Selenomonas sputigena: one gene and its partner. The protein of the gene in region 1 interacts with the protein of each later gene in a pairwise test. Links are inferred from orthologs where the notes say so. Each region holds a gene or a part of one and is shown in the gene's direction. Other genes may lie near its edges. The genes, in order: ndk and OL236_RS10080.

The links.
Region 2: the proteins of ndk (region 1) and OL236_RS10080 interact in binary tests that used the Escherichia coli proteins (3 or more experiments, as listed by UniProt). The link is inferred for Selenomonas sputigena from one-to-one orthologs.

What each region holds. Positions count from the first base shown.
Region 1 is NZ_CP110383.1:1,132,512-1,146,109, reverse strand. Bases 8,819-11,521 are described here. They hold ndk (nucleoside-diphosphate kinase), read left to right. Parts: upstream 8,819-9,811; coding sequence 9,812-10,231; downstream 10,232-11,521. Other genes in these bases: fusA (elongation factor G), read left to right, coding at 10,935-11,521; OL236_RS05560 (cob(I)yrinic acid a,c-diamide adenosyltransferase), read left to right, coding at 10,283-10,783; OL236_RS05570 (gamma carbonic anhydrase family protein), read left to right, coding at 9,258-9,797; OL236_RS05575 (HD domain-containing protein), read left to right, coding at 8,819-9,115. In the rest of the region: ispH (4-hydroxy-3-methylbut-2-enyl diphosphate reductase), read left to right, coding at 1-480; rpsA (30S ribosomal protein S1), read left to right, coding at 477-1,598; OL236_RS05605 (DUF512 domain-containing protein), read left to right, coding at 1,709-3,121; ribosome biogenesis GTPase Der, read left to right, coding at 3,118-4,446; glycerol-3-phosphate 1-O-acyltransferase PlsY, read left to right, coding at 4,443-5,033; OL236_RS05590 (ACT domain-containing protein), read left to right, coding at 5,145-5,618; OL236_RS05585 (homoserine dehydrogenase), read left to right, coding at 5,615-6,937; thrB (homoserine kinase), read left to right, coding at 6,931-7,854; more of OL236_RS05575, read left to right, coding at 7,889-8,818; more of fusA, read left to right, coding at 11,522-13,013; ilvN (acetolactate synthase small subunit), read left to right, coding at 13,099-13,598. UniProt on the Escherichia coli protein: Major role in the synthesis of nucleoside triphosphates other than ATP. The ATP gamma phosphate is transferred to the NDP beta phosphate via a ping-pong mechanism, using a phosphorylated active-site intermediate.
Region 2 is NZ_CP110383.1:2,076,359-2,093,702, forward strand. What follows is about bases 2,227-5,224. They hold OL236_RS10080 (uracil-DNA glycosylase), read left to right. Parts: upstream 2,227-3,387; coding sequence 3,388-4,062; downstream 4,063-5,224. Other genes in these bases: OL236_RS10075 (GGDEF domain-containing protein), read right to left, coding at 2,227-3,233; OL236_RS10085 (hypothetical protein), read left to right, coding at 4,297-5,154; OL236_RS10090 (MBL fold metallo-hydrolase), read left to right, coding at 5,151-5,224. Outside these bases: OL236_RS10070 (tetratricopeptide repeat protein), read right to left, coding at 1-1,038; more of OL236_RS10075, read right to left, coding at 1,020-2,226; more of OL236_RS10090, read left to right, coding at 5,225-6,077; OL236_RS10095 (autotransporter subunit beta), read right to left, coding at 6,354-10,826; ppk1 (polyphosphate kinase 1), read right to left, coding at 10,936-12,957; OL236_RS10105 (Ppx/GppA phosphatase family protein), read right to left, coding at 12,970-14,508; OL236_RS10110 (S-layer homology domain-containing protein), read right to left, coding at 14,708-16,033; OL236_RS10115 (ABC transporter substrate-binding protein), read right to left, coding at 16,068-17,344. UniProt on the Escherichia coli protein: Excises uracil residues from the DNA which can arise as a result of misincorporation of dUMP residues by DNA polymerase or due to deamination of cytosine.

The sequences.
Region 1 (13,598 bases):
GGGGAGAAGCTTCATCCGGAGGTCAGGAGCATCTTCGAATGGGCAGGCGGCGATGCCGTCATCGTGGATTCCGTCGAGGGAGCCGAAGCTGTCGCACCATGTGCGCGCTTGGGCATCGTCGCGCAGACGACGTTTTCCGGTGCGAAGTTCAAGGAGATTGTACTCCATCTGCTGGACAAGTCGAACGACGTGCGCATCGTCCGTACGATCTGCACGGCTACGGATCAGCGTCAGGAGGCGGCGGTCAAGCTTGCGCAGCAAGTGGATCTGATGCTCGTCATCGGCGGCAAGAACAGTGCGAACACGACGCGCCTCGCGCAGTTGTGCGCCAAGGAATGCCAAACCTATCATATCGAAACTGCGGCGGAGCTGCAGGACGAATGGTTTGATAAAATCAAAAAAATTGGTATTACAGCTGGGGCTTCAACTCCGGACTGGATTATCAAGGAGGTATATCAAAAGTGCAAGAACAGGACATGAAGAGTTTGCTTGAGGCTGAAGAGGAGTCCATGCAGGAGGTAAGGGAACACGATGTCGTAAAGGCTACGGTCGTCGCTGTCGACGATGGTCAGGCTTATGTCAACATTGCTGGCCTCAAGGCGGACATTCCCATCTCGAAGAGGGAGCTTGCCTCACCTGAGCCGGATTCCGCCAAGGATGTCGTGAAGGTCGACGACGAGATCGAGGTCTTTGTCGTGAGCCTCGGCGGTGAGAATGGCGCTACGGTTTCCAAGGTTCGTGCTGACCGCATGGTCGCATGGAAAGAGATCGAGGCGCTGAAAGAAGAAGGAAAGACTGTGCAGGCGCAGGTCACGCAGGTTGTCAAGGGTGGTCTCGTTGCATCCGTCAACGGTCTGCGAGGCTTCATTCCCGCGTCGCAGATGGAGCTTCACTTCGTCAAGGATCTTTCCATCTATGTCGGCCAGACGGTGGAAGCTCTGCCGATCGAGATCGACATCCGCAAGCAGCGTCTCGTTCTTTCGCGCCGCAGTCTCCTGGAGGAAGAGCGCGAGAAGAAGCAGGAAGAGGTCTTCTCGAAGCTTGAAGTCGGGCAGATCATCCGCGGTACGGTCAAGCGTCTCGTCGAGTACGGCGCCTTCATCGACATCGGTGGCGTCGACGGCCTTGCGCATATTTCGGATCTCGCATGGCATCGCGTGAAGCAGCCGTCCGACGTTCTTTCCGTCGGCGATGAGGTCGACGTCTATGTGAAGAACTTCGATCCCGAGACGAAGCGCATCTCTTTGTCCGTCAAGGACACGATGCGCGACCCGTGGCTCGACAAGGCGGAGCGTTATGCAGAGGGAACGCACATCAAGGGCAAGATCATCAAGCTCACGGATTTCGGCGCCTTCATGGAGATCGAGCCGGGCTTCGATGGCCTGATTCCGATGGGCGAGCTTGCCGACCGCCGCATTGCGCGTGCCGATGAGGCTGTGCAGCTCGGCGACATCGTGAAGGTCAAGATCCTGCACATCGACATGAAGCGCAAACGCATTTCGCTCTCCATCACGAGGGCGCAGCGGGATGCCGAGGTTTCGGACGTTTCCTACTACAAGGACGAGCCTGTCACCCACGAAGAGGGCGGCGAGGACTGAAGGATCAAGCCTCATAGCTGAATAAGTAAGAAGTCGGGGAGTGATGAATATTCATCACTCCCTTATTCATCAGAGCGGGGTATGTCCCCGGGGAAAGTCAGAGGAACAGCATGTTGTCAGGGGAAATCATACGCGTAGCGCCGGGGAGTCTGGCAGAAGAATTGGAACTTGCGGTGGGAGATAAGATCCTTGCCGTCAACGGGCAGGAACTGCGCGACATCATCGATCTGAGCTTTGCTTTCGCCGAAGAGGAGATCGAGCTTCTCGTCGAACATGCAGACGGTGAGCAGGAATTGCTTGCTTTCGACAAGGACTATGATGAAGAACTTGGCGCAGAGTTCGCTTCCGCCGTGTTCGATGGTATACGCTCGTGCGGCAACCGCTGTTACTTCTGCTTCGTCGATCAGGTGCCGCCTGGCATGAGAAAGAGTCTGTCGGTCAAGGATGACGATTATCGCATGTCGTTCCTCTATGGCAACTTCGTCACGCTGACGAATATGCGCGAAAAGGATTTCCAGCGGATCGAACGCTATCACCTGTCGCCGCTCTTCGTTTCCGTCCATGCGATGAATCCCGATCTGCGCGCTGCCATGCTCAACACGCGGCGGGCGGCTGAGATTGCAAACCATCTCGACCGCTTGGAGGCGGCGGACGTCGAGTATCATACGCAGGTCGTGCTTTGCCCGGGACTCAACGATGGCAGGGAGCTTGACCGCACGGTGGAGGAATTGATGGCCAGGCGGCCGCATGCGCTGTCGCTCGCCGTCGTGCCCGTCGGACTCACGCGCTTTCGCGAGGGATGCTATCCGTTGAAGATGTTTGACCGCAAGGGTGCGGTCGCCGTCATTCACCAGATTGCATCATGGCAGCGGCGTGCGCGAGAGGAGACGGGCAATAGTTTCGTCTACTTGGGCGATGAGTTCTACTTTCTCGCGGGCCTTCCCGTGCCGCCCGTGGAGGAATACGATGGTTTCCCACAGCTCGACAACGGCATTGGGCTTGCGCGAAGCTTCATCGAGGAATGGAAAAATACCTTGCAGAAGCTGCCTGCGCCCGAGGGATATGAAGAGCCGCTGCATCTCGTGATCCTCTCGGGCACGTCTGTTGCACCGCTTTTCGAGGAGCTTGTGGCTGGGCTTTCTGTACCGGGGCTTCGCGTTCGTTGTCTCGGTGTGGAAAACGATTACTTTGGCAGGACGGTCAATGTTTCGGGACTTCTGACGGGTGAGGACATGCTGCGCGCATTGCGAGAGATTACCGAGGCGCCGCACGGCGTTCTCCTGCCCGAGTGCGCCCTGCGCACGGGCGAGAACGTTCTGCTCGACGATATGACGCTCGATGCATTTCGCAGCGCCGTGCCGCACCTTCGCGTCGAGACGGCGCAGGGCGGCGGCGATCTCGCGCGCGCCCTTCTTGATTGGGCGCATTATCGAGGGGCGTCGGATGATGAGGCTTCGTATATGTGGCAGAGCAACGCGGCGTATACGAAACCGAGGAAAGAGGAAAAGGAGAGGATGGAATGAGCAAGCCGATCGTAGCGATCGTGGGACGCCCGAACGTGGGCAAGTCCACGCTCTTCAATAAATTGGGCAGGAAGCGCGTGTCCATCGTCGATGATTTGCCGGGCGTCACGCGCGACCGCATCTACCTTGATGCCGAATGGCTCGGCAAGGAATTTACGATGATCGATACGGGAGGCATCGAACTCGATACGAGCGATGTCATCCTGCGCTCGATGCGCCAGCAGGCGCAGATCGCCATGGAGGAGGCGGACGTCATCCTCTTCCTCGTCGACGGCCGTGCGGGTCTGACGCTTGCCGATGAGGAAGTCGGCAAGATGCTGCGCACGACGAAGAAGCCCGTGCTCTTGGCCGTGAACAAGATCGATTCGCCCAAGCAGGAGGCGGACGTCTACGAGTTCTACAACCTCGGCCTTGGCGATCCCGTGCCGATTTCTGCTACGAACGCCATGAATCTCGGCGATCTGCTCGATGCTCTCGTGGCGCTCTTTCCCGAAGGAGCAGAGGAAGAGAAAGAGTCGGATGAGATTAGCATCGCCGTCATCGGCCGTCCGAACGTCGGCAAATCCTCGCTCGTCAATGCACTCCTGGGCGAGGAGCGCGTCATCGTTAGCGACGTTGCGGGCACGACGCGCGATGCCATCGACACGCACTTTATGGCGGAGGACACGAAGTTCATCCTCATCGACACGGCGGGCATGCGACGCAAGGGAAAGATCGATGCGCCGATTGAGCGCTACAGCGTCATGCGAGCGCTTCGCGCCGTCGACCGCGCCGACGTCGTGCTCGTTGTGCTCGACGCCACGGCGGGCATCACCGAGCAGGACAAGAAGATCGCAGGCTATGCCCACGAATCGGGCAAGGCGGTCGTGCTCATCGTGAACAAGTGGGACATCTATGAAAACAAGGATGAAAAGTCTACGCTGCGCTTCACGGATGAACTGCGCATAGAACTTGGCTTCCTGCAGTACGCGCCCGTCCTTTATACTTCGGCTCTCACGCATCAACGCGTCGCGCGCGTCACCGATCTCGTCAAGTATGTGGCAGATCAGGCGTCGATGCGCGTCAAGACGAGCATCCTGAATGACCTCGTGCGCGATATGATCGCCGTGAATCCACCGCCTGCTCACAAGGGCAAGCAGCTCAAGATTCGCTATATGACGCAGGCGGACATCCGTCCGCCGAAGTTTATCGTTTTTGTGAACGAGCCTGAGCTCATGCACTTCTCGTACCTGCGCTACATCGAGAACAAGCTGCGCGAGAGCTTCGGTTTCGAGGGAACGCCGCTGCGTCTCATCGTGCGCGGCAGGGAGGAGGAAGAGATATGACACTTTTCGCCTGCATCATCGCCTACCTTCTGGGTTCTGTGCCGAACGGTCTGCTTCTTTGCCGCACCATCTGGCACATCGACATCCGCGAACACGGCAGCCGCAACATCGGCGCGACGAATGTCTACCGCACGCTGGGCAAGGGGCCGGGGGCGCTCGTCTTCGCGCTCGACTTCCTCAAGGGATTCCTCGCCGTCTATATCGCCATGCTTCTCGTCGGCACGCCGCTTTCCATGGTCTTGGGCGGTATCGCCGCCATTCTCGGACACTCGGCGTCCGTCTTTTTGCGCTTCAAGGGAGGCAAGGGCGTCGCTACGGGGCTGGGCGTCATAGCGATGCTCATGCCGGCGGTGACGGGTGTCGTCTTCCTCGCATGGCTCGTCATCGTGCTCGTCACGCGCTACGTTTCGCTCGGCTCCATCGTCGGCGCGGCGCTCGTGCCCGTGCTCGCCTTCTTCTTCGACTGCCCAACGGAATACACGGTCTTTGGCGTCCTCGCCGCCGTTCTCGTCATCGTGCGTCACCATACGAACATCACGCGCCTCTTGAATGGCACGGAGAGCAAGATCAAGGCGGGGCATCGTTGAGAGGGAGTATTTGAGAATTCTTTTCTCGCAAAATGTCTATAGGGACTGTACAATAGTGTTGGACAATGGTATAATTCCAAGCGTGGAATTTATGCGGCAGGAGGAATTTTTATGCCAAGAGAACGCAAAGAAAACACAGAACAGAAGGCGCAGAGTGGATTTTTCCTCGTGCAGGAGCAGATCTTGCCCGAGGCGATCAAGAAGACAATCCGCGTGAAGGAGATGCTTAAGCGCGGCGACGCACGCACGATCAACGAGGCGGTCGACAGTATGGGATTGAGCCGCAGCGCTTATTACAAGTACAAGGATTATGTCTTTCCTTTCTATGAAGCGAGCCGCAACAAGATCATCTCGCTGACGCTCCTCTTGGAGCATAAGAAGGGCGTCCTTTCGAGCGTGCTCAATACGATTTCGGCGGATTCGGGAAGCGTTCTGACGATCAATCAGGGCATCCCCCTGCAGGGTGTGGCGAATGCGACGGTTTCCATTGAGACGGCGAACCTCTCGGTGGATCTTGAAGCGCTTCTCGACAAGCTGCGCATGGTGGACGGAGTGAAGCGTCTCGAAGTCCTCGGACAGGCATGATGAAAGGGGAAGAGATGAAAGAGATCAAGATCGGCATGCTGGGCTTCGGTACGGTCGGCACGGGCGTCGTGCGCGTGCTTCGCGAGAACGAGCGCGAGATCACGGCGAAGGCGGGCGTGAAGCTCACGCTGAAGTCCGTGCTCGTGCGCGATGCGAAGAAAGAGCGCCCCTATATGGAGGGGCTGCATCTGACCGAGAATGTGGATGAAATCCTAAACGATGAGGAAATCGACATCGTCATCGAACTTCTTGGCGGCATCCATCCGGCGCGCGAGTACATGTTGGTCGCGATGGAGAAGGGTAAGAACGTCGTGACGGCAAATAAGGACGTCGTGGCGCAGTTCGGCAAGGACATGTTCGAGGCGATGGAAAAATACGGCGTGGACTTCCACTTTGAAGCGAGCGTCGGCGGCGGCATCCCCATCGTCATGCCGCTGAAACAGTGCCTGACAGCGAACCGCGTCACGGAAATCATGGGCATCATCAACGGCACGACGAACTACATGCTCTCGCAGATGGCGGAGAACGGCTCAGACTACGACAGCGTGCTCAAGGAGGCTCAGGCGAAGGGCTATGCCGAGGCGAATCCTGCGGCTGACGTCGAGGGTCTCGACGCAGCGCGCAAGATTGCAATCCTCGCGTCCATCGCATTCAATACGCGCATCCGCTTCGAGGATGTCTCCGTCGAGGGAATCACGAAGGTTACGCCCGAGGACATTGAGTACGCAAAGGCTCTCGGCTATGTCGTGAAGCTTTTGGCTATCGGGCGCGACTGCGGAGAGGCGGGCATCGATGTGCGCGTGCATCCCGTATTCCTGCCGAAGGCGCATCCGCTCGCCTCCGTCAACGACGTCTACAACGCGATCTTCGTGCGCGGCAACGCCATCGGCGAGGCGATGTTCTACGGACGCGGTGCAGGCTCTTTGCCGACGGCTTCAGCCGTCGTCGCTGATGTCATCGACATCGCGCGCGACATGCAGCTCGATACGTTCGGGCGACTGCACTGCACGTGCTATGCGCACAAATCGCTTTGCCCCGTGGAGGAAACGAAAGCGTCCTATTATGTACGCCTTCTCGTCGATGATGAGCCAGGCGTTCTCGCTGCCATCGCGACGGCATTCGGCAACCACAAGGTCAGTCTGAAATCCGTCATTCAGACGAGACGATATAAGGAGCGTGCGGAAATCGTCGCGGTCACGCATGTCGTCAAGCACAGGAAGATGCAGGAGGCGGCGGCGGATCTTGAGAAACTTGCCGTCGTCAGTGAGATCCGCAGCATCATCCGCGTGGAAAATCCGCAGGAGGACGGCGCATGCTGAATCGAACGATCCGCGTTCGCGTGCCGGGTACGAGTGCGAACTGCGGGCCTGGCTTCGACGCCATAGGGGTCGCCTGTACGATCTATAACGATCTGGAGCTTACGCTGAAAGGGGAAGAGGGGCTCGTCATCGAAATCGAGGGAGAGGGTGCGGCCAATATCCCCGCTGATGAGCGCAACATTGTCCTTCGCGCCATTCGCACGATCTTGAAGCGCGCGCACCGGGAAGATGAGGTCAAGGGCTTCCATATCCGCATGACGAACCACATCCCTTTATCGCGCGGTCTTGGCAGCAGTGCGGCGGCGATCGTTGCAGGACTCAAGGCGGCGAACGCCCTCTTAGGCAACCGCTTTTCCAGGCGCGAGCTCCTGCAGATAGCGACGAACATCGAAGGTCATCCCGACAATGTGGCGCCCGCCATTTTTGGCGGTTTCACGATCAGCGTCGTCACGCGCGGCAGGGTCGAATGCTTCTCCCTGATGCCTCGCATGCCGCTGAAGCTCGTCGTCGCCGTGCCGGAGTTTCCGCTTTCGACGCGGCTTGCCAGAAGCGTTCTGCCTGAGCAGGTGAAGATGAAGGATGCCGTTTTCAACGTTAGCCGTGCGGCGCTTCTTGTCGCTGCTTTGACGAAGGGACAGCCGCGTTTTTTGCGCAACGCCTTCGCTGATGCCCTGCACCAGCCGTACAGAGAAAAGCTCATCCCCGGCATGAAGGATGTCTTTCGTGCCGCATGCCGGGCAGGTGCGCTCGGCGCAAGCCTCAGCGGCGCGGGGCCGTGTCTTATCGCCTATACGCTGGAGAATGAAGAGTCGGTGGGACAGGCGATGGTTGAAGCCTTTAGAGAGCATGAAATCGAGGCACACGCACTGCAGCTTTCTCTTGATGCGCATGGTGCGAGAATTTTGAAACATCGCTGACGCAGGAAATGTGTCGAAGGTGAAGGAGTCGTGTATGCGTGAGGAGGAGTTCGTCAAGGCCGTGGAAGGGGCGGGAGGTACGGTCTACCTCGTCGGCGGCTGGGTGCGCGATCATCTTAGAGGCGCAACGCCGCGGGATAAGGACTTCGTCATCACGGGGCTGGAAAGGGAGGCTTTCGCAGAGCTTTTCCCTGCAGCTTCTCTCATAGGTCACGCCTTTCCTGTCTATCTCGTAGAAATCGACGGCGTACGCTCGGAAGTTTCCTTCGCGCGTCGCGAGAGGAAATCGGGGCATGGCTATCGCGGCTTTGCCGTAGATTTTGGGGCGGAAGTCACGATCGAAGACGATCTCTTTCGCCGCGATACGCGCATCAACAGCATGGCTTATCGCCTGCCCGCGATGGAACTTATTGATCCCTACGGTGGACGGAGTGACCTTGCGCATTGCGTGATTCGCGCGACGTCGCATCATTTTTCCGAAGACCCCGTGCGGGCTCTTCGTGCAGCGCGTCAAGCGGCGGAACTGGGATTTGTCATCGACGATGGCACGCGGACACTGATGGCGGATTGTGCTGCAGAGCTTGGGGAAGAACCGACAGAGCGCATCGTGCACGAGCTTTCGCGTGCGCTTGCCGCGCCGCAGCCCTCGCTTTTTTTTGAAGCTCTTGCGCACGCGAGCCTCTTGGAATCGGTGTTCCCGGAAATCTTTGCCCTGAAGGGAAAGACGCAGCCGCCGGAATATCATCCCGAAGGCGACGCCTACTGCCATACGATGCAGATCGTCGATGTCGTAGCGCGAAAGACGCAGACGATCGAAGCGCGCTTTGCCGCTCTCGTGCACGACATCGGCAAAGGGAAGACTCCCGAGGAAATGCTGCCGCATCATTACGGGCACGAGCAGCGCGGACTCCTTGTACTCGATGCGTGGAACAAGCACATGACCTTGCCAAAATCGTGGCTTATGGCGGCGTACTTCGTCATCAAGGAGCACATGCGTGCACCGCTTTTGAAAAAGACGGGAAAGATTGCCGATCTTTTGCTTGCGGTCGAAAAATCGGGGCTTTCCTTCGCCGATTTTCGTCGTATCATCTGCGCCGACCATGGCACTTTACCGTACTATCTGGTGCATGGGGAAGAGCTGTTGCGGAAAATGCTTCAAGTGCGTGGTACGGAGGCGCCGCCCGAACTTCGCGGCGCGGACGTGGGGAAATGGCTGCGTGAAGAAAGGGTGCGACGCTTGGCGCAGTTGCTTCCAATATGAGGTCTGCTATGAAGTGCGCTTTTGAAATGGATTTGTCTGAGGTCTGAGTCGGCATGAATGCGGGCGTCTCCTTTACAAGCGCGAAAAAATTCCTTATAATAGTTCTGTCCGATAAGGGAAGAAGGAAAAGGGAGGGGTTCGCATGGCAGTCATCCTGCCTTACAAAGGCAAAGTGCCGAAGATCGACCCGACGGCGCTCATTGCACCGAACGCTACGATCGTCGGCGATGTGACGATCATGGAAGGGGCGAACATCTGGTTCAATGTGGTCATCCGCGGCGATCTGCAGCCCGTCGTCATCGGCAGGTACACGAACGTTCAGGACAATGCGACGATCCATGTCATGGGCGATGCGCCGACGATTGTCGGCGATTATGTGACGATCGGCCATAACACGCTGATTCACTGCAGCAAGATTGGCAACAACTGTCTGATCGGCATGGGATCCACCTTGCTCGGCTACACGGAGATCGGTGGAAATACGATCATCGGAGCAGCGACGCTTCTGACGCAGCACAAGAAGATTCCGCACGATTCCCTGGTCTATGGCAATCCATCGCGCATCATCCGTGCGCTGCGCGAGGACGAGGTCGAGGCGGTTCATGCCTCGGCGATGAATTACTGCAAGCTGGCCCGAGTCTATCGGGAGGAGCGCGAAGCGCGGGAACATCAAGGGAAGTAAAAGGAGATATGAAGATGCAGGAAAAGACTTTGGTACTCATCAAGCCGGATGCTTTCGAGAAGCAGCACACGGGCGACATCATCGCCATCTATGAAAAGGCGGGACTCAAGATTCTCGCGATGAAGCTCATGCAGATGACGCCGCGCGTGGCGCAGAAACACTACGCCGAGCATATCGGACGTCCCTACTATGCGGAGCTGGAAGAATTCATGACGTCTGCACCGCTCGTTGCCATGGTGCTCGCAGGTGATGATGCCATCGCACGCGTGCGCGAAATCAATGGCAAGACGAATCCGGCGGAGGCCGCCGAAGGAACGGTTCGCAAGCTCTACGCCGAAAGCGTTGGCAAGAACGCCGTCCACGCTTCCGACAGCCCTGAGAGCGCGGCGCGCGAGATCGCCATTTTCTTCAGCGCGATCGAAGTCCTCGACTGATATTTCCTGCCGCATGATTTCTGAAAGTTTGACAGCATTGAGGTGAAAGAGATGGGCGTTTATACGAAGACAGGTGACAAGGGGCAGACGAGCCTATATACGGGCGAGCGCGTCGATAAGGATGCGCTGCGCGTCGAGACGTACGGTTCGGTTGATGAGGCGGGATCGGCGCTCGCCATGGCGCGCGCTTTTGCGACAAAGGAAGCGGTGCGGGAGAAGGTTCTCGTGCTGCTCAAGAAGCTGCCGCTTCTCATGGCCGATATCGCGAGTCTTGGTGAAAAGCCGATGATCACGCGCGAGGATTCGGAGATGATGGAGAAGGACATCGATGCCATCGATGCGAAGCTGCCGAAGCTCGCTCACTTTCTCATCCCCGGCGATACGCAGGCGGGCGCGATGCTCGATCTTGCACGCACGTCCGTGCGCCGTGCTGAGAGACGCTTCTGCGCCTTGGCGAAAGAGGCCGATCTCCATGAGGAAGACCGCGTCTTTCTCAACCGCCTCTCCGATTACTGCTTCATGCTGATGCGCTTGGAAGAAGCGGAAGATTGAGCAGAGGAACGTGAAGGAAGAAGAGATGCCGCCATCAGGCAAAGGCCGCTTGATGGCGGTATTTTTTTGGAAAATTATCTCGCTCTAAAAAGCAGGATATATCTCATTTTCAGAGAATAAAGAAAACATAAAATAACGAGGAGTTGATCAAATGAAAGAGTACGCAAGCACGAATATCCGCAATATCGCCCTTGTCGGGCACGGCAAGTCGGGGAAGACGAGCATCGCGGAGGATTGCCTTTTCAATACGGGGGCGATCAAGAGGCGCGGCAGCATCGCCGACGGGACGATGGCTTCGGACTATGAGCCGGAAGAGACGCGGCGCGAGCTTAGCATACAGACCTCGCTGCTCGCCTGTGAATGGCTCGATCATAAGCTCAATATCCTTGATACACCGGGCTATCCGGACTTCGTTGGCGAGGTGAAGAGCGTCTTACAGGCGGCGGACAGTGCTCTCGTCGTCATCTCGGCCGTCTCGGGCATCGAGGTGGAGACGGAGAAAGTCTGGCGCTATGCGGAAGCGCTGGATTTGCCGCGCGCCTTCTTCGTCAATAAGATCGATCGCGAGCACGCCGACTTCCAAAGCGTCGTCAATGAGCTGCGCCTGCGCTTCGGTACGGGCGTCGTGCCGATCCAGCTGCCTGTCGGCAAGGAAGCGGCTTTTCAGGGCGTCGTCGATCTCCTCGCCATGACGGTCCGCATCAAGGAGCGCGACAAGAACAACTGCGTGGCGCTCGATGAGATTCCCGAATATATGAGGGACGAAGTGGAAGAGGCGCGGCAGACGCTCATCGAGGGTGTTGCTGAAATAAACAATAATCTTCTCGAAAAATACATCGAGGGCGAGACACTCGATGAGCGCGAGGTGGCAGAGGCTCTGATCGAGGGCATCGAGACGGGTAAGATTTTTCCCGTGCTCTGCGGCTCGGCTTCCTTGAATGTCGGCATGCACGCGCTCCTCAACGATATGGTCGAATATCTGCCGGCGCCGACGGATCGAACGGTCGTGGGAACGCTGCCCGGTGGCGAGGAATTGGCGGAGCGCACGCCCGGCGATCCCTTTTCCGCGCAGGTTTTCAAGACGATCGTCGATCCGTTTGTTGGACGCTTGAGCTTCATCCGCATCTTTTCGGGCGAGATGAAGAGTGACGCCTCGTATTGGAATATCTCGACGCAGCAGATGGAGCGCGTGAGCACGCTTTACACGATGCAGGGCAAGAAGCAAATCGCTGTTGCCAAGGCGCATGGCGGCGACATCGTCGTCGCGGCGAAGCTGCAGAATACGCGCACCTCGGATACGCTTGTGGCGAAGGAAGCGCCGCTCTCCTACGATGCCATCGAATTCCCCATGCCGATGCTTGCACAGGCCGTTTATGTAAAGAAGAAGGGCGAGGAGGATAAGGTTTTTGCGGCGCTTGCCAAGGAGTGTGAGGAAGATCCGAGCCTCAAGCTCGAAAAGGATGCGGAGACGAAGGAGACCTTGATTCGCGGCATCGGTGAGGTTCACCTTGAGGTCCTGCAGGAGAGGATGAAGCGCAAGTTCGGCATCGAGGCGATATTTGCCGAGCCGCGCATCGCCTATCGCGAGACGATAAGGAAGAGCGTCAAGGCGGAAGGAAAGCACAAGAAGCAGAGCGGCGGACACGGCCAGTACGGTCACGTCATGCTGGAGATTTCGCCGCGCGATGCGGGCACGGGCAACGAGTTCACGGAGAACATCTTCGGCGGCAGCGTGCCGCGCCAATATGTGCCCGCTGTGGAGAAGGGGACAGCGGAGACGCTTGCTGCCGGCATCCTCGCAGGCTACCCCGTCGTCGATGTGCGGGTAAACCTCTACGACGGTTCGTACCATACGGTCGATTCGTCGGAAGTCGCCTTCAAGACGGCGACGGCGATCGCCCTTAGAAAGGGCATTATGGAGGCCTCGCCCGTGCTTCTTGAACCGATTTACGAGATGTGCGTCCAGGCGCCCGAATACTATATGGGTGACGTCATGGGGCAGCTCAATGCGAAGCGCGCGCGCATCCTCGGCATGGAGATGATCAGCAAGGATATGAGCGAGGTGCGCGCGCAGGTGCCGCTCGCCGCGCTGCACAAGTACGCGACGGAACTGCGCTCCCTGACGCAGGGGCGCGGCACCTATACGCTGCGCTTCTGCCACTATGAGGAAGTGCCGGAGAAGACGGCGCGCCAGCTCATCGAAGCGGCAAGGGAGCGAAAGGAAAAGTAAGGAAAAAATCTTGTTGACAAACCGAAGCGATGTTGCCATAATGTATACATGTTTACACTAGGGTTATGCGTTGGGAGGATTTCAGATGCGACATGTGCTTTCCATACTCGTGAGGAATCAGTCCGGCGTACTTGTCCGTGTTGCAAGCATGTTTTCGCGGCGGGAGTTCAATATCGACAGCCTGTCTGTCGGTGTGACCGAGACTGCGGAGTTTTCCAGGATCACCGTCGTCGTGCATGGCGATGAGGAGCTGATCGACCAGATGATGAAGCAGCTCGAAAAGCTGCCCGATGTCGTCGAGGTGCAGGCGCTCCTTTCCGCTGCCTCGGTTTTCCGCGGCATGACGCTCATCAAGGTCAGAGCGGACGACACGAATCGTCTCGACGTGCTCAAGATGGCGGAGATTTTTCGCGCACGCGTCGTCGATGTGCAGCCGACAACCTTGATTTTTGAAATCACGGGAGATGATGCGAAGGTCACGGCATTCCTGCAGCTTCTTTCGCCCTACGGCATCCTGGAAACGATCCGCACGGGTCTCATCGCTCTCGAACGCGGTGAGCATACCATTTATCAAGATTGTGAGGA
Region 2 (17,344 bases), 940 kb from region 1 along the record:
ATCGCCCGCTGCCGTAAAGAAGAGTGCACGATCATAGAGCGCTGCCGCGCTCTTCGGTGAGAGCCGAAGAGCCGCCTCCAAGTCAGCTGCCGCCCTCTCGCTCTCGCCGCGCTTCGCAAAGACGATGGCGCGATAGACGTAAGCGGCGGCATTTTTCTTTTCGGTGAGCTTCTTCTCGGCGAAGGCGAGCGAGGCGTCGCTCGCGTCGGGCGTCGTCGCTTCGCGGCAGAGCAGCAGGATGTCCTGCCCGTAAGAGGTGCCCGGCACGGCCCAGACGCCGTTGAGTCCCGTCCAGTGCTTGATCTTGCCGTAGATGTCGGTGCGGTAGAGGCGCACGAGATCGTAGCGCGGATCGACGAGCGGCGCGTGCGGTCTCTCGGTCGTCGCGTATGCCATGAGGTGCTGAATGTGAGCGCGCACGCCTTCCTGCGGCGTGGCGAAGTACGCGCCCTTGGCCTTGTTGCCCGTCGCGCCGAGACCGCAGTAGTTGTTCTGAGCGGGCAGGACGTCGCCGCCGTAGGCGAAGAATCCCGTCTCCTTCAATGCCTGGCAAAGGGCGATGTCGGCACGCACGCCTTCCGCCCCTGCCTCCTCGTAGTAGAGCCGCACGATCTCCTCGACGGAGCAGGCGAGCTTCGGCTGCGGATTGCGCCGCCGGATGAAAGCCGCCATCTGCGCCTGCGTCGCCTCCGCCGCTCCTAGGATCTCGACGCTCTCGGGCGGCGCCTCCTCCTCCAAGATCGGCTCGGTCAGCGGCTCGGCAATGAAGAAGCGCACCTCTGCCGCCGCCTTCTCGTTGACCTCGGCGGGAAGATCTGCCGCAAAGTGCGGGCGGGCGACGAACACGGGCACGGCAGCGTCCTTCTTCGCGCCCGTGTCCGTCGCCGCCTGTGCGCCTTGCACGGCGAAGGCGGGCGTCCCTTGCGCCGCCTGCGCCACGGACGGCAGGGACGCTCCCGCGCACGCGGCGAGGAGAGCCGCCAAGGCGGCTCTCGCCAGAAGACGCCGCATTTTTCCCGTCATTTTTCCTTCGGGCATAAAGTTCCTCCATCTTCTTTCACGTCGTAAATCTTCCAGCCGTTGCGTCCCGCACGCTTCACATCGTAGAGCGCCGCGTCCGCCGCCATGAAGAGATCGTCGTAGTTCGTGCCGTGCAGGGGCGCGAGCGCTATGCCGATGCTCACGGAGAGCAGCGAGTGGTCGTCGCGCACCTCAAGCTCCTGCGCCGCCGTCATGAGCCGACGCGCGTGGCGCTCGACGGCGACGAGGGTCGTCACGTTCGGCATGAGCACGGTGAATTCGTCGCCGCCGAAGCGCCCGATGTGATCCGACTGGCGGAAGATCGAGCGCACCTCCTGTGCAAAGCGGCGCAGGACGTCGTCGCCCGCCTGATGGCCATAGGTGTCGTTCATCTCCTTGAAGTGGTCGAGATCCATGATAAAAAATGCGTGGAACGCCCCTTCTTTCAAGGTTCCTCCCAGCATCTCCTCGCAGGCGGACTGGATCGCCTTCTTGTTTAAAAGTCCCGTCAAGGGGTCGATTTCCGCCTCCTGCTTGTAGATGTCGCGCGCACGCATCAGCTTCTTCTGCTCCTCGACCGCCTTTTCCAGCTCCTCGTTCTTCGCGAGCAGCACCTCCGACTGGCGTCTCTGCACACGCGAGCGCTCGATGAGGAACACGGCGATGAACACGGAGAGCAGGAAGACGACGGCGAGCGCCACCGTCTGTATCGGATAGCGCGCGACGACGGCGGTCAGCGTCAGACGCCCCGTCATGTGCTCGTTGACGATCTCCTGCACACGGCGCGGGTCCAGCTTCAAGATGCCCTTCGTCAGGACGGACTGCAGGACGCGCGGCTGCTCGCCCGAGATCGCGAGGCTCACGGGGATCTCCGCCGAATGACTCGCGAGCACGACGAGATCCGGGTGCATCGACAGGAGGCTGCTCTGCTGCAGGAAGAGCGAGGGCAGAAGCGCGAAATCGCAGCCGCCCTCCTCAATCATGCGCAGGCAGTCGACAGGCTCATCAACCGGCACGATCTGCCAGTTCGGATGCTGCATGTTCAAATAGGTGCGCATGCCGTGGAACCAGCGCGGCAGCGCGACCCGCGCCGTCCCCGTCGGCAGGTCGCCCGCGCCGCGCCGCACGACGTAGGAAAAATCTTCCGTCGCAAAGGTCGCCGTGAAGAAGAAATCCCGCATCGACGGCAAGTTGTTGTAAACACAGAAGAAGATGTCTGCCTCGCCCTCGCGCAGCATTTTCAGCGCATGTTCGTTGTCCTCGGCGCGCACGAAGCGAAAGCGCAGTCCGAGCGTCTCGCCAAGCGCCTTCAAAAGGCTCGGATAGATGCCCTCGGGCACACCGCTTTCCAAACGGTCACCGAAGAACGGCTCATGTCCGCCGACGTAGACGACGCGCAGGTCGGGCGCGGCCGCCAGGTAGGCGTTTTCCGACGCATTGAAGCGCACGAGCTGGTTCTGCGCCCGATCGAGAAAGGCCTTGCCCAGATACGTCTCGAAGCTCGGATTGACCCTTTCCGTGTAAAGGATCGTGTCGCTGAGGTTCTTCAGCAGACCTTCCCGCTTCTTCGCCGCGATGAACTTCGCGGGCATGAGTGCCACGCGCAGGAGCAGCTTCTCTCCATCCTTCTTACGGCTCGCACTGTCCAAGATGGCGTCGACTTCGCCACGCGCAAGCGCCCCGTGCAGCGCCTCGGCGGTCTGATGCTCGACGACGTCGACGCGCACGCCCTGCTCGCGCACGAGCGGCGTCAGCGCATAGGAATACAGGCCGTCCTGGAGCACGCCGATCCGCATGTTGGCGAGCACGGCGGGATTGTTCGTCTCAAGGGAGGAATCCTCGCGCACATAGAGGGAGAGGATCGAATACGCCGCGCTGTCCACGCTGAAGGAAAACGCTCCCTCGTCACCGGGCATCTCGTGCGCAGGGAAGTACATGTCGATGCGCCCTTCGCGCAGCATCTCGCGCGCCGTCCACTCGTCCATCTCCACATATTCGTACTGCCAGCCCGTGCTGCGCGCCACCTCGTTGAGGTAGCGCTTCGCAAAGTTGAACAGCAGCCGCTCGGGCGATCCGTCGGGAAAGGACGAGACATCGAGGCAGCCGACGCGCAGCACGGGCGCAGAATCCATCGCATGGAGCAGACGCTGCGGCGCAAGCAGCATGAGCAGGACGAAAAAAAAGATGATGCCGCAGCGCATGACGGGATTCATTTCCAACACCTCTCCTGCAGTTCTCGGACGAACCGCCCAATGTACAGTTTGACACTGACTATAGTATAGCAGATTTTTCCTGAATTTTCACTACATAAAATTCCAGACTTTGCTATAATGATGGAAAAGAAGTATGGACGAAGGAGAGACTGCCATGAAGATTTTTCAAAACGATTGGGGCGGCTTGCTCGCCGACGAGATGAAAAAGCCCTACTATCAGGAACTGCGCCGCTTCCTCATCGAAGAGTACCGCACGCGCCGCATCTTTCCCGACATGTATGCGATCTTCAATGCGCTCCACTACACATCCTACGCCGAAACGAAGGTCGTGATCCTCGGCCAGGATCCCTATCACGGCGAGGGGCAGGCGCATGGACTTTCCTTCTCCGTGCAGGCGGGCGTCGAGCCGCCGCCGTCGCTCAAGAACATCTTCGAGGAGCTTTCCAGCGATCTCGGCTGCAGGACGCCGAACAACGGCTGCCTCGCGCCGTGGGCAAAGCAGGGCGTGCTGCTTTTGAACACCGTGCTGACCGTACGCGCCCACGCCGCCGCCTCGCACCACGGGCACGGCTGGGAGCAGTTCACCGACCGCATCATAGAGCTGCTCTCGGCACGCGAAAAGCCCCTCGTCTTCATCCTCTGGGGTGCGCCCGCACGCCGCAAGAAGGCGATGATCGCCGTCCCGCCGCACGCCGTCATCGAGTCGGCGCACCCGAGTCCCCTGTCCGCCTTCCGCGGCTTCTTCGGCAGCCGCCCTTTCTCCCGCGCCAACGCGTTCCTCGAAAGCACGGGGCAGACGCCGATCGACTGGCAGCTGCCCGATGTTTGATCTGTAGAAGCTATAGAGATCAACCGGAGATCAGCGCAAGCGATGCATATCGTTAATTCACGCTGCGATTCGGCGCATTTGCAAAACTTTATTGCACATAAAGCGACATTTTGTTACACTTGGTAATAGGCATCAAAATAGTATCGTATTATCCACTAGGGAATGCCTGCGTGTCGGACATTCTCACAGAGCGGGTTCACCTGTCCCGTTTATTTCGTTTTGGAGGGCATTTCGATGGGCAAGAGCATATTTTCGCGGGCAGGGCTGATCACCGCGGAGGACAAGAAGGACTTGGAAAAGCGGCTCGAAGAGCTTGAGCAGGCGATCGACGACATGCACGACGCGCGCCGCCAGCAGGATCGCGACTCGATCCGGCGCGAGCGCTCCATCCTCAGCCGCATCGACGAGGTGGAGCGCTCGGTCGCCGAACGCCTCGACGCGATGCAGGCGGGACTCGTGCGCGAGATCAACGCCCTCGCCCGCAGCCTGCCGCGCGACCTCTCCGCCTTCCGCAGCGGTTCCGGCATCGACACGAGCGCGCTCGGCACGATGATGCAGAAGGAGATCGCGCGTCAGATGGCCGCACTGCACACGGCGCAGGAAAAGGGCGCGCAGGATCTCAAGGACTCCCTCGCGCTCACCCTGCAGTATGTGGCGAGCACGCAGGAGCAGGGATTCGCCGACCTTTTGAAGCGTCACTCCGCCATCGAGATCGGCCTCGTGGAGACGGCCGGACAGATCGCCGAGGACATCGAGCGCGAGCACGAGTCGCTTTCGGGACGCATCGCTTCCTTGGATACGGCGCAGCGCGACAACGGCGAGGCGGCGAAGGAGCGCGAGCGCAAGCAGGACGAGCAGACGCACCAGCTGCAAAAGTTCCTGCAGCACGCGGCGACCGCCTTGGAAACACTCGCAAAGAAGCAGGACATCGGCCTCATGGAAGGGCTGCTGCGCCTGCAGGAAGCAAGCCAGCGGACGCAGGGCATGATCGCGGACGCCGAGGAAGATGCACAAAAGGAGCCGCCCTCGCTCCTCGCTGAAAAGAAAAGCGCCTCCTTCCTCATCCTGCCGAACGGGGTCAAGCGCCCTTGAGCGGCGCCATGACGAACAGCGGCTTCCTGCGTGCCGCCGAGTCTCTCGCGGCGCGCGCCTGTGCGATGGCAGCGCAGCCTGTGCAGCAGCAGGCGACTGTGCCGAAGAGCGCCGAGCGCGGTCTGCGCGTCGCCGTGCTCGCGAGCGGCAGCAAGGGAAATGCCGCGTACATCGAGCTGGACGGCACGCGCCTCCTCATCGACGCCGGCATCAGCGCACGCCGCATCACGCGCTCGCTCGCCGACCTCGGCGTCGACGCCGCCTCCCTCGACGGCGTCTTCATCACGCACGAGCACAGCGACCACATCAAGGGGCTGCCGACGCTCTTGAAGCAGTATCACCTGCCGCTCTTCGCGCCGCCCGCGACGCTCCGCGCCATAAGGGAGAGCCTTGCCGTGCCCGAGGACACGTTCACGCCGCTCACTGGAAATGTCATGCTCGGCGCGGTCTCGGTCAAGAGCTTTTCCACGCTGCACGACGCCGTCTCGCCCGTCGGCTACGCCGTCTGCGGCAGCGAGAAGTGTGCGCTCGCGACCGATCTCGGCTTTTTGACAAACGACGTCATGACCGCCATCGAAGGCGCGGACGCACTGATCTTAGAAGCCAACCACGACCGCGAACTCCTGCAGCGCGGCTCCTATCCGTGGCACTTGAAGCAGCGCATCCTTTCGAACCGCGGACACCTGTCGAACAGCGCAGCGGCCTGGGCGCTCGTGCGCCTCAAGAAACGTCCGCGCGCCGTCTTCCTCGCGCACATGAGCCAGGAGAACAACCGCCCCGAACTCGTCGAGGAAACCGTGCGCACGATCCTCGCGCAGCAGAACGTCCGGCAGGAAAACATCGTGCTCGCGGCACAGGATGTGCCGACCTGCTGGGGGTTCGACAAGCACCGCCCCACGCAAATGGCGCTTCAAGAATCGTAGATCGGCAGCCTCCAGCCACACCGCCGCAGAGCGCGGATGCGGCTCTTGACCGTCACGCCTGCGCACCGCGATGCGTCGATAGCGATTTTCCTGTATAAGCTACACGCACAAACGTCCACTTCGTGGACATTGTGCGCCGCCCTTACAGAAGCCTAGCCAATCGCTCTACGCCTTCGTCTTGACCTCTTGGGGCTTCATAGTAAAAACAGCCTCTCGCGACATGGATTCTCCCTGTCGCAAGAGGCTGTTTTTGTTTTTCAGAGCGTCAGACCTGCTCTAGAATGTCCATTGAATAGCAGCGCCGCCGCTGAGTCCTTTGCGCTTTCCCTGCCAGCCATCGATGTGGAAATCATAGCTAATGCGGCTATTTTGCGGCAGGAAGCGATAGCCAAGTTCGAGCATATAGCTCGATCCCTTGAGGCTCGGACTGGGCGCTGCGTCACCGCCGACGCTCGCGCTCGCCTCTCCGCCCAATTCATGCTCCCAGGCCAGCCCGGCATAGCACTCACCCGCGCTCCTGTCCTTCCTGCTGTAGCGGAGGCCGAGGCGCAGGCGATGTGAGTCGACGTCGGCGAAGTCGTAGGCATCGCCCAAGCCGCGCAGTTTCACCGACATACCGTCCTGGTGCGACCAGAAATAGCGCACATAAGCGTCGAGGGAGGCGCTCTCCTGCAGCGCGAAGGTTTTGCCGACGCCGAGGTGGATGCCATAGTAGGTATTCGAGCCGTCGTATCCGGCATTCTCGCCGTGCAGGCTGTAGTCGCTCTTGGCGTGGCCTGCGCGTGCGGAGGCTTCGAGCCACAAGCCGTCCTGCTGCGTCAGTTTGCCTAGGACACCGAGGCCAAAATAGCTGAGCTTGCCACTGCCGTGTGCGCCATTGTCGAGATAGGAATCGTAGGTGCCGCGTCCGTATTCGACGAAGGGGCTGAAGAGCCGCTTCGTTCCGCCCTTCGCTGCATCTTCACGCGCCCAGCCAACGCCGAGATTCCAGCCCTTGGAGTCAACGTGGGAGCCGCTCTCCACACGCATGGCATTGGCCCCTGCGCCTGCCCATAGATGATAGGACGCCGGATCTGACGCAGCCGTCCTGCGCTGCGTGTCCTTGGAAGATGATTCTGCCGCATCGTCGACACTTGCGTTTTCTGCGCCACTTTTAGCAGACATTTCAGCGGCGGTAAAACCGCTCTCCACAAGATAGTCCGCACCTTGGTTGACGAAGTTCGCGAGACCCGCACGCGTCTCCACGGGGGATTTTGCCGTCTCGCCAACGCCCGTCTTGGTGACAGTCGCCCGGAGTTTCTCAGGATGCGCCTGGTCAGGCGCAATCGCAAAGAGGCAGTCGTGCGCGATGCCGTCCGTTCCCTTCATCGTGACACCTTCGCCAACGGTGATCTTGCCGCTCGCGTTCTCCAGCAGTGTGAATGAATCGCCTGCCTGAAGTTTCCTTACTGCGCCGCTGCGACGGAAGTCGAGCGTCATGTTCGTGAGATTCTTGCTGCCGCCGCTGACATTCGTGAGCTTGAGCAAGGTATGCGCCGTGCCGTCGGTCGGAGCGTCCTCGACATCGAATCGGAGGTCCTCGATCCCCTTGAAATCATGGATCAAGGATGTGCCTGCACTGTAGTAGACGGAGAGCGTGTTGCCCACACCGCCCGACGCCGTGCCGCCCGTGACGATGCCGTTGACGACAGTGTTGCGCAGATGGATGATGTTGCCGTTCGTCGCCGTGCCATAGCCGCCTGTGACCGCACCGTTGACCGTCGCGTTCTGCAAGCTGATGGTGTTGGCGTCACTCTGCACCGTGCCATGACCGCCCGTAATCGCACCATTGACAGTCGCGTCCTTCAAGTTGACCGTGTTGCCGATCGTCGCCGTGCCTTCACCGCCCGTGACTGCGCCGTTGACCGCCGTATTCTGCAAGCTGACGGTGTTTCCGTGACTCTGCGCCGTGCCATAGCCGCCCATGATCGCACCGTTGACGTGCGTATTGCTGAGGCTCACAGCGTTGCCGTTTGCCGCCGCACCTCTGCCGCCTGTGACATCATTCGTGACGGTCGTGCCGTCGAGACTGACGGTGTTTCCCTCTGCAGTCGCCGCGGCATCGCCGCCTACAACACTGGTAGCAGTAATGTTTCCGAGCGTCACGCGGTTGTTCGAAGCCGCGCCCATGGATCTGCCGCCCGTGACGGCTGCCGCGTTCGAGCGGATGTTCACAATGTTGCCCGACGCCTCGCCCGCACCTTCGCCGCCGACGACATCGTGCACAGCACTCTCGATCGTGACGGTGTTGCCCCGCGCCTTGCCGCCTGCAGCATCGGTATAGCCGCCGTAGACCGTGCCCGTGACCGTCGCCGTGCCGCTGATCTTAACCTTGTTCTCATAGCTCGCGCCCTTGTCCGCAGCCGTCGTGCCTACGCCGCTTGTCCAGCCGCCATAGACGTTCGCGTATGTGCCGCTCGCGAGCGCGATCTCGTTTTTGCGCGTCGAATTGCCCGCCTTGGAGCGGCCGCCGTAGGCGTCTCTTCCCTCTCGTGTCGCTTGTGTCGCTCCCTTGAAGCGATAGCCCTCGTAGGTGATGGCGGTGATGCGTGCGCCCGACTTGCGAACGTCGATGTTCGTCTCCGCCTCATCGCCCGTCTCGGACTTCGCCGCGCCCGTGTAGTGCGCGAGGCGTATGCCCTGCTCGTTCTTGAGGAGCGTGAGCGGCTTCGCCGCCGTGCCCGTCGCCGTGAGGCTTGCCCAATCGACCGCGGTCTCGCCCGCGCCTGTGACTTCGAGCATCGTATCGTCCTTGGCAAGACCTGCGGCATCGAAGGTCAGCTTCTGGAAGCCAGTGATTGCCCCCGCCTTGTTTCCCTTGCCCTTGACGCTGAGCGTATTGCCCGTGCCGCTTGCCTGCGAGCCGCCTTTGAGTGCGCCTGTGACTCGCACATTGCCGTTGAGATGGACTTCGTTGTTGTTTGTCGTCACACCTTCGCCGCCCGTGACGGAGGTGACCGTGACATTTCCGAGGTTCACGATGTTACCGTTCGCCGCCGCACCTCTGCCGCCCGTGACGGCTGCCGCGTTCGCGCGGACGTTCACAATATTGCCCGAGGCTTCGCCCGCGCCTTCACCGCCGACGACATCATGCACAGCGCTCTCAATCGTGACGGTGTTGCCCCTCGCCTTGCCTCCTGCGGCATCGGTGAAGCCGCCGTAGACCGTGCCCATGACATTTGCCGTGCCTTTGACGGCGATCTTGTTGGCGATGCTGTCGCCGAGCTTGTCGGCGGCGGCGTCCGATCCTGCGCCCGTCGTCCAGCCGCCGAAGGCGTTCACATAGCTGCCGCTTGCGAGCGCGACGTCGTTGCCCGTCGTCGTGTTGCCGATGACAGAGCGGCCACCCCATATATGCGTGCCGTCACTCTCAGCCGTCGTCGCGCCCTTGAAGATCAAGCGCGAATAGAGAATCTTCCTGCCCGTCGCGTCCTTTTCCAGCGTGACCTCCGCCGTATCGCCTGTTCGTACGACCGTGTTCACGCCGTCGCGCACGACGATACCGCCCGACGTGTTGTTCTCGATCAACGTGCCCGCAGGGGTGCTCGGCGAGCCGTAGATGGTGATGTCCTTGAGGCTCTTGAACTTCGTGCCCATCGAATCGCGCAGCGTGAGACGAGGCTGCAGCGTATCAGTAAAATAGAAGTTGACCTTGTCGAAATTGACGATGTTCTTCGCCCGTGCACTCGCCTTGACGTTGAGCGTATTGCCCGCATAAGATGCACGATTGCCGCCCGATGCACCGAAGATGTACTTCGCGATCCGATAGCCCGCCTTCATCTCATTTTTCCCGTCGCCGAGATTGACGACGTTGTCCTTGATCTCGCTGACATTGCCCTCAGAATGCGCAGCATAGACGTTGTTCAGCTCGCCGCCCGTGATCGTGACGATATTCCCCGTCAGTGTGCCGCCGCGCCGCGTATAGCCGCCGTAAACGTCCCCGCGGAAGACGCCGCCCGCGACGGTGACCTCGTTGTGCGCCACATTGCCTGTGGAATCTGCTTTTTCAAGCGATCCGCCGCATACCGCTTTCTTCAGCGTGCCGCCCGTGATCGTGACCGTGTTGTGCGTCACATCGCCCGTAGCATGTGCGCCGCCGAACGCGCCGCCATAAACCTTGCCCGCGATTGTCCCGTTTCGGATGATGACGTGATTTTTATAAATATGCCCCGCCGCATTCGTGCTGTTGGAAAAGCCGCCGTAAAGAGACTCCGTCTTGCCGCCGTTCACCTCGACGGTGTTCTCTTCCGCCTTGCCGCTGCGTCCGACGTAGCCGCCGACCAGCCATTCGGCAAACGACATCGTCCCCGCATCGAAATGAACCCGATTCTCTCTCGCATGACCTATGCCCCATGCCGCGCCGCCATAGACGGAGGCGATCTCCGTCGTCACGCCCTTGATGCTCACGGTATTGCCGTCGGCGTTTCCCGTGCCTCGAGCAACGCCGCCGAAGACGCTCAGCGTACCCTCTTGATACCGATTGACCGTCAAGCTGTTGCTCGACGCATCCTCGCTGCCCGTCCCGACACTCGCCGCACTGTTCGGCGTACTGGGATCATCGGGGTTCGGCACATTCCTCTGGGGCGGATGCGTGCTGTCGATCGTCACATCCGCAGCAGAGGCGAAGGACGGTACAAAGAAAGCGCCACCGCTCAAGGCGATGGCTGTAAAAAGCGCCAAGGATGGGCGCGAGAATTTCTTGTTGGACATTCATTTTCTCCTCTTGGGTCTTTAGACTTGAAACTTTTTCTATAACTAGATATTTCGATTCATTATAGCAGTTTCTTCCCGCCTGAGCAACCAGAGTGTCACAACGAAATTATTTCATCAGCTCTTCTTGTGCGGCGCGCGGTTTTTCGCCCTTGGCGCGGCGCACGCGGCGGTAGCTGCCGTCGGGATGCATGAGCCAGGCGCGCGTGTTGTCGGCGAGGTATGTGGCAAGGAGCGCGAGCAGGCGCTTCTTGTGCGCCTTTTTGCGCACGGGCGTCATGAGTTCGATGCGGTTGTTGAGGTTCCTCGGCATCCAGTCGGCAGACGAGAGGAAGACGTCCTCCTTGCCGCCGTTATAGAAGCAGAAGATGCGGCTGTGTTCGAGGAAGCGGCCGACGATGCTGCGCACGCGGATGTTTTCGCTGACGTCCTTGAGTCCGGGGCGCAGCACGCAGATGCCGCGCACGATGAGGTCGATTTCAACGCCTGCCGCTGAGGCTTCGTAGAGCTTGGCGATGATGAAGCGGTCGAGCAGAGAATTCATCTTCGCTGCGATGTAGGCGCGTTCGCCCCGCTTGGCGTGCGCGATTTCCCGCTCGATGCTCTCGGTGATGCGCTCTCGGAGCGTCAGCGGGGCGACGGCGAGGCGGTTCCAGACGGGCGGATCGGAGAAGCCCGAGAGAAAGTTGAAGAACGCCGAGGCGTCAACGCCCGTGAGGACGTCGGCGGTGAAGAGGCCGACGTCGGTGTAGATCTTCGCCGTCGCGCCGTTGTAGTTGCCCGTCGCGAGGTGGCAGTAGCGGCGGATGCCGTCTTCCTCGCGCCGTATGACCATCGTGATCTTCGAGTGCGTCTTGAGCCCCAAGATTCCGTAGATGACGTGGCAGCCCGCTTCTTCGAGGCGGCGCGCCATGAGGATGTTGTTCTCCTCGTCGAAACGCGCCTTGACCTCCATGAGCACGGTGACCTGCTTGCCGTTTTTCGCGGCCTCTTCGAGCGCGGCGATGATGGGCGAGTCGCCTGCGACGCGGTAGAGCGTCTGCTTGATGGCGAGCGTGCGCTCGTCGGCGGCGGCACGGGCGAGGAAGCCTTCCACGATGGCGAAGGAATCGAATGGATGGTGCACGAGGATGTCGTCCTTTTCAATCGCCTGCCAGATGTCGCCTTCGGCGGCAAGCTCTGCCGGGCGCGGGGAAAAGCGCGGGTAGCGCAGGCGGTCGAAGCCCGCGAGATTGGCGAGCGCGGCGAAGAATGCGGCGCCGAGCGGGCCTTTTGCACGGTAGACGTCCATTTCCTCCAGCGAAAGCTGCTCCTTGAGGAAATCGAGGAGATCGGCGGGAAAGTCCTCGGCGACCTCAAGGCGCACGGCTGCGCCCTTGCGCCTTTTTTCAAGCGATTTCTCGACTTCTGCCAAGAGATCTTCGACGTCGTCGCGGATGTCGAGGTCGGCGTCGCGCGTGAGACGGAAGGCCGCCGTCTGCACGATTTCCCAGCCCGTGAAAAAGCGTGCGGCGAAGAAGCGCAGAATGTCCTCCAAGAAGAGGAAGGTCGGCTCGCCCGGCAGTTTCCACAGGCGGTCGAGCACGGGCGCGGGCACGGGAACGATAGCGAGATGCTCGGCGCTTTCGCCCGCGCGGCGAAGTTTCACGGCGAGGTTCAGGCTGCGGCTCGCGAGGAAGGGAAAAGGATGCGCGGGGTCGAGCGCCATGGGCGTGACGACGGGATAGATCTCGCGCTCGAAAAGCTCCGCAAGCCACAGCGCCCGCTCCCCCGTCAGCTCTTCGGGGCGCACGAAGCGTATGCCCTCTGCGGCGAGTTCTCGGGTGACGAGCGCGAGACAGCGATAGATCGCGCGGTATTGGCGGTGCGCCTGGCGCGAGACGGCGAGCATCTGCTCGCCGGGAGAAAGCCCTGCGATGTCCTTGTGCGCGACGCCGCTCGCGACGAGGTGCTTCAGGCCGGCGACGCGGATCATGAAGAATTCATCGAGGTTCGAGCAGGCGATGGCGATGAAGCGCAGGCGCTCCAACAGGGGATTCTCCTCGCGCGTCGATTCCTTGAGGACGCGCTGGTTGAAGCTCAGCCACGAACATTCGCGGTTCAGGAAATAGGCTCTTTTCAACATGTCCATGACGATTCCTCCTCACGCTTTGCACAGGACAGGCTCGATGCCGAAGATTTCACGAAAGAGCGCGGCGGCGCGTGCGAATGTCCAGCGAATCAAGGAGATGTCCTCTTCCGCTTCGAAGCGCACGCAAAGCTCCTCCTTTGAGAGCTTGACCGAGAGTTTTGCGATCTTGCCGCTGTGCCCTTGGTCGAGCGTGTCCGCAAGGCGCAGGATGGCGCATAGCTTGAGCATCGTGACCTGCTGCTCGTGCGAAAGGCGCGCATAGTGCTCATCCTTGCTGCCGGGGTTCTCGCGGTTGTAATAGTAGGCGACGCTCGCGACGATTTCCTTTTCCGCCTCGGAAACGCCGAAGAAGTCAGTGCCCATGATGATCTGATAGGAATAGCGGCTGTAGCGGCGCAGGTTGATGAACTTTCCCGTCTCATGCAGGATCGCGCTGAGTCTGAGCAGCAAGAGTGCGCGCGAGGAAAGCCCATGTGCGCCGCCCAAGGCGCAAAAGATCTCCTTAGCCGCCCGCTCGACGCGCGCACAGTGCTCTCTCGTCGAGCCGTACTTCTCCGCCGTCGTGCGTGCGAGCTGCACGGTGCGCTCTTCCTGCTCGGCGAGGCACGAAAGTTCCGCCAGCTGTGCGCCGCGATAGACGCTGTAGCTCATGAGAAATGTCGTGCCCATGAGGAACATGCCCTTGACGCGCGTCGCACGCACGACTTCGCCGTAGAGGAGCAGTGTCGGCATGAGGAGATGGGCGCGGCTTTCCGTGACGGCGCAGCGCGTCATGAGCTTCTGCGGCGTCAGCCCCGCGAAGGAGTCGAGGAAGCGCAGGAAGTCCTCGCCCTCTACGAACGTATACGCGCCTTTCGCGCCCGGCGCGAGGAGCGCGGCGACGGTGCGCGCTTCGAGTCCCGAGAGCACGAGATGGCGAATCGCATGATGCTCGATGCTCGGCCAGAGCGGCGAGAGCGTCGCGTGGATGTAGTCGCGCACGGCAGAGGGAAAGGTCAGGCTCTCGCGTTCCTTCTCGCTGAAATGCTCAAGGATGCTCAGGCTGCCGCTCGCGACGTTCTGCTGAAAGAGCAGCCTGCCCCCCTGCCAGCCCGTGAGGCCGAGTCCGCTCGACGTGATGTCCATGAGAAGCACGGGCTTTTCGCCGAAGTTCTCCGCATTCTCCAAAAGCTCGTGACTCAGGGCAAAGAACTTGTAGTAGATCTCCTGCGTCATGTCGGCGACTTCAACCGTAAAGCCTGTGCGAATGCGAATCTGATCGAGGATGCCGAGGCGATTTTCCGCCTCGCGCAGGACGGACGTGCCGATGGCAAAGACCTGCGTCACGCCGTAGTCGGCGAGAAGCCGGCGAAAGCCTGCGAGGATGCGGCAAAGCTCGCGGATCGAGTCAAAGGAGAGCCGCCCGTGACGGAACACCTCCTCGCCGAACCGCGTCTCCTTGCGCACGCGCTCGATGATCTCGACATCGTCGAGCGCGGCGAATGATGCGATGAGCAGGCTCGTATGAACAGAGCCGATATGCACGACACCGTAGGTGAATCGCTGCTTCATGGGGCGTGTCGCCTCCTTTCTTTCGTTCTATTATAGCATAGGATCGGTTCTTTTTATCTCCATCATTTTATTGTTGAATGATGGAGATAATATCGTATTTGATGGAGATAAAAAGGCGGCTGTTCATATAAAAACAGGACGCCGCAGGAAAATTCCCCTCCTGCGGCATCCTGTTTTTATTTATGCGATTTCCCAGACCTTACCAGAACATCTGCACGCGCGTGTAGAAGGTCTTCGCGCTGCGGCCGCTTCCGAGCGACTTGCCGTGGAAGTAGGCCATGTCGATGTTCGTGTTCTTCATCGGCGCGTAGCTTGCGCCGACGACCCAGCCTTTCGTGCCGTACTCGCCGCCCGCCACGGGGATCTTGTAGGTCTGGCGGTGCAGCTCGTAGGTTGGCATGAGCGTGCTGTATCCGCCGAGGTGGCGATAGGCGAGGTACATGCCCCATGAGCCGGGGCTGGCGACGTTCGAGCCTTTGTAGTTGAGCTGAACGTCTGCCGACTGGTTGTAGTTGTCCGCTTCGAGATTCCTCGCGTAGTGCGCGGCGAGGGCGACATCCTTCGTGAAGCTGTACTTGCCGCCGACGGAGAGGATGCCCGCCTTGTCCGTCACGGCGCCGTCGCGATAGGCGGGCAGGAATTGGAACACGTCCGAATCATAGTGGCGGTAGGCGACGCCGGCCTGCAGTTTTCCCGTCGCATGGTCGATGCCGATGCCGTAGTGCTTCGCCGTGTAGTCCGAGGCCGTGCGGCCGCCGAGCTTGTCCTTGCCGGAGACGCTCAAGGCGGCGTTCCCCATGTTCCAGCGTCCGCCTTCGACCATGATCTTCGTCTTTGTGCCGTAGGTCAAGATCGCGCCCGAGAACCACGAGTCTGCGACGAGGCCGTCGTCGGAGTACGACCAGAAGTGCGACATCTTGCCCGCCTGGATGCGCAGATTGCCGTAGTTGCCGTCGGCGTAGAGGTAGCTCAGGGCGACGTTGCTCGCCTGATCTTCTGAGAGCTTCACCGATCCGGTCAGACGTGCGCGCACCTTCCAATGATCGTTGACGGTGGCGACGGGCAGGAGGCGCAGCTGCAGCGTGTTGACCGAGTGCTTGTCGGTCGCGCCTGCGGCATTTTCGTCGCGGTGCGAGAGGTGGACGTAGCGAAGCTCGCCTTCCCACTTCACGTTGTCCACTTTTTGCTCAAGATTTTCGACGCGAACGCCGAGGTTGCCCAGCTCTTCCGCAAATTCCGCCGCGAGGCGGTCGATCATGGCCTTCTGCTGTGCATTGACCTGATCTTCCTTCGCCATGGCTTTGGCGACCATCTGCGCCATCTCGTAGCGCGTGATTTCGTTCTGGCCGCGGTAAGTGCCGTCGCCGTACCCTTCGATGACGCCGTCGTCGGCAAGCTGTGCGACAGCGTCATACGCCCAGTGATCGGCGGGCACGTCGCTGAAGGGGTTCGCCGCCGCAGAGGCGAGGGCGGAGGATGTGAGGAGGGCGGCGCTAAGAGCCGCGCCGCATATATATTTTTTCATGAACAACAACCTTTCATTTTCTTTTGTTTCTGGCTCATTCCACCGTGATATCCTTCGTCAGCAGGTAGTAGTCGAGCGGGAAGATCTTGACGTTCTTGACGTTCGACTTGCCCACGACGGTCGTCGTCGGCACGATGAGGAAGATTGAGGGCTGATCTTCCATGATCTGCTGTGCCGCCTTCATGACGAGCGCATCTTTCTGTGCGGGGTCGAGCGCCGTGGCCATCTCGTCTATGATGGCGTCGAAGGCGGGGCTGGCGTAGCGGCTGTGGTTCGTGTTTTTGCCGCTCTTCGAGTAGAGCATGCCGCGCAGCCACGGGTACGGATCGTTCGTCGTCGCGACGGACCAATCTTCTTCGAGCAGGTCGAAGCCGCCGACTTCATCGACCTTGTCCGGCTCCTGCACATGAACCATCTTCACATCGATGCCGCCGGCACGAAGCTGCGATTCGATAGCTTCATAGAGCGTTGTCTTCGTGCCCCAGGTTGCGAAGCGGAGCGTCAAGGGCTTGCCGTCCTTTTCGTACATGCCCTGCGCGTTCTTCTTCCAGCCTGCCGCCGCAAAGAGCGCCTCGGATTTCGCCGGATCGTAGGTGACCTTCTGTCCCGTGTGCCCGTAGGGGACGCTCGGCGGGAACGGCTCGCCCGCTGCTACGGAATTGCCGTAGGACTTGGCGAGGGCGTCGTTGTCGAGCATGTAGGCGAGCGCCTTTCTGAGGTTCTTGTCCGTGAAAATGCCATCGCCTTGGTATGGCGTGACCATGAAGACGCGCACGCCTGTCGTCTCGTAGATAGTATAATCGGGCTTGTCTGCGAAGAGGCTGCGGTTTGCCTCCGTCATGCGCTGCATGAGGTCGATCTCGCCCGACTGCAGAGCCATGGCGCGCGAGGTGTCGTCCTCGAAGAGCTTGACCGTGACCGTGTCAAGCCCGGGCTTGCCGTCCCAATAGTGCTCGTTGCGCTTCATCTGGATCTCCGATCCCTTTGTCCAGCCTGTGATGGTATAGGGTCCCGTGAGAACTGGTGTGGAGGCGACCTTCGACATGTCCGCCTGCGTGTTGACGATGATGAAGAGCGGGTCGGAAAGCGCCGAGATCAAGGAGGCGTTGGGCTCTTCCGTCTCGATGACGATGTTTTCCCCGTCTACGCGGATTTCTTTCGCGTGCAGAGCTTTCTTCGCACGGTCGTTTTCCTGCATCGTGCGTTCGAGCGACGCCTTGACCAGCTCGGGCGTCATCGGCGTGCCGTCCTGGAACTTCACGTTCGGGCGGATGTGGAAGCGCCACGTCGTCGGATTGACGTTCTCCCACT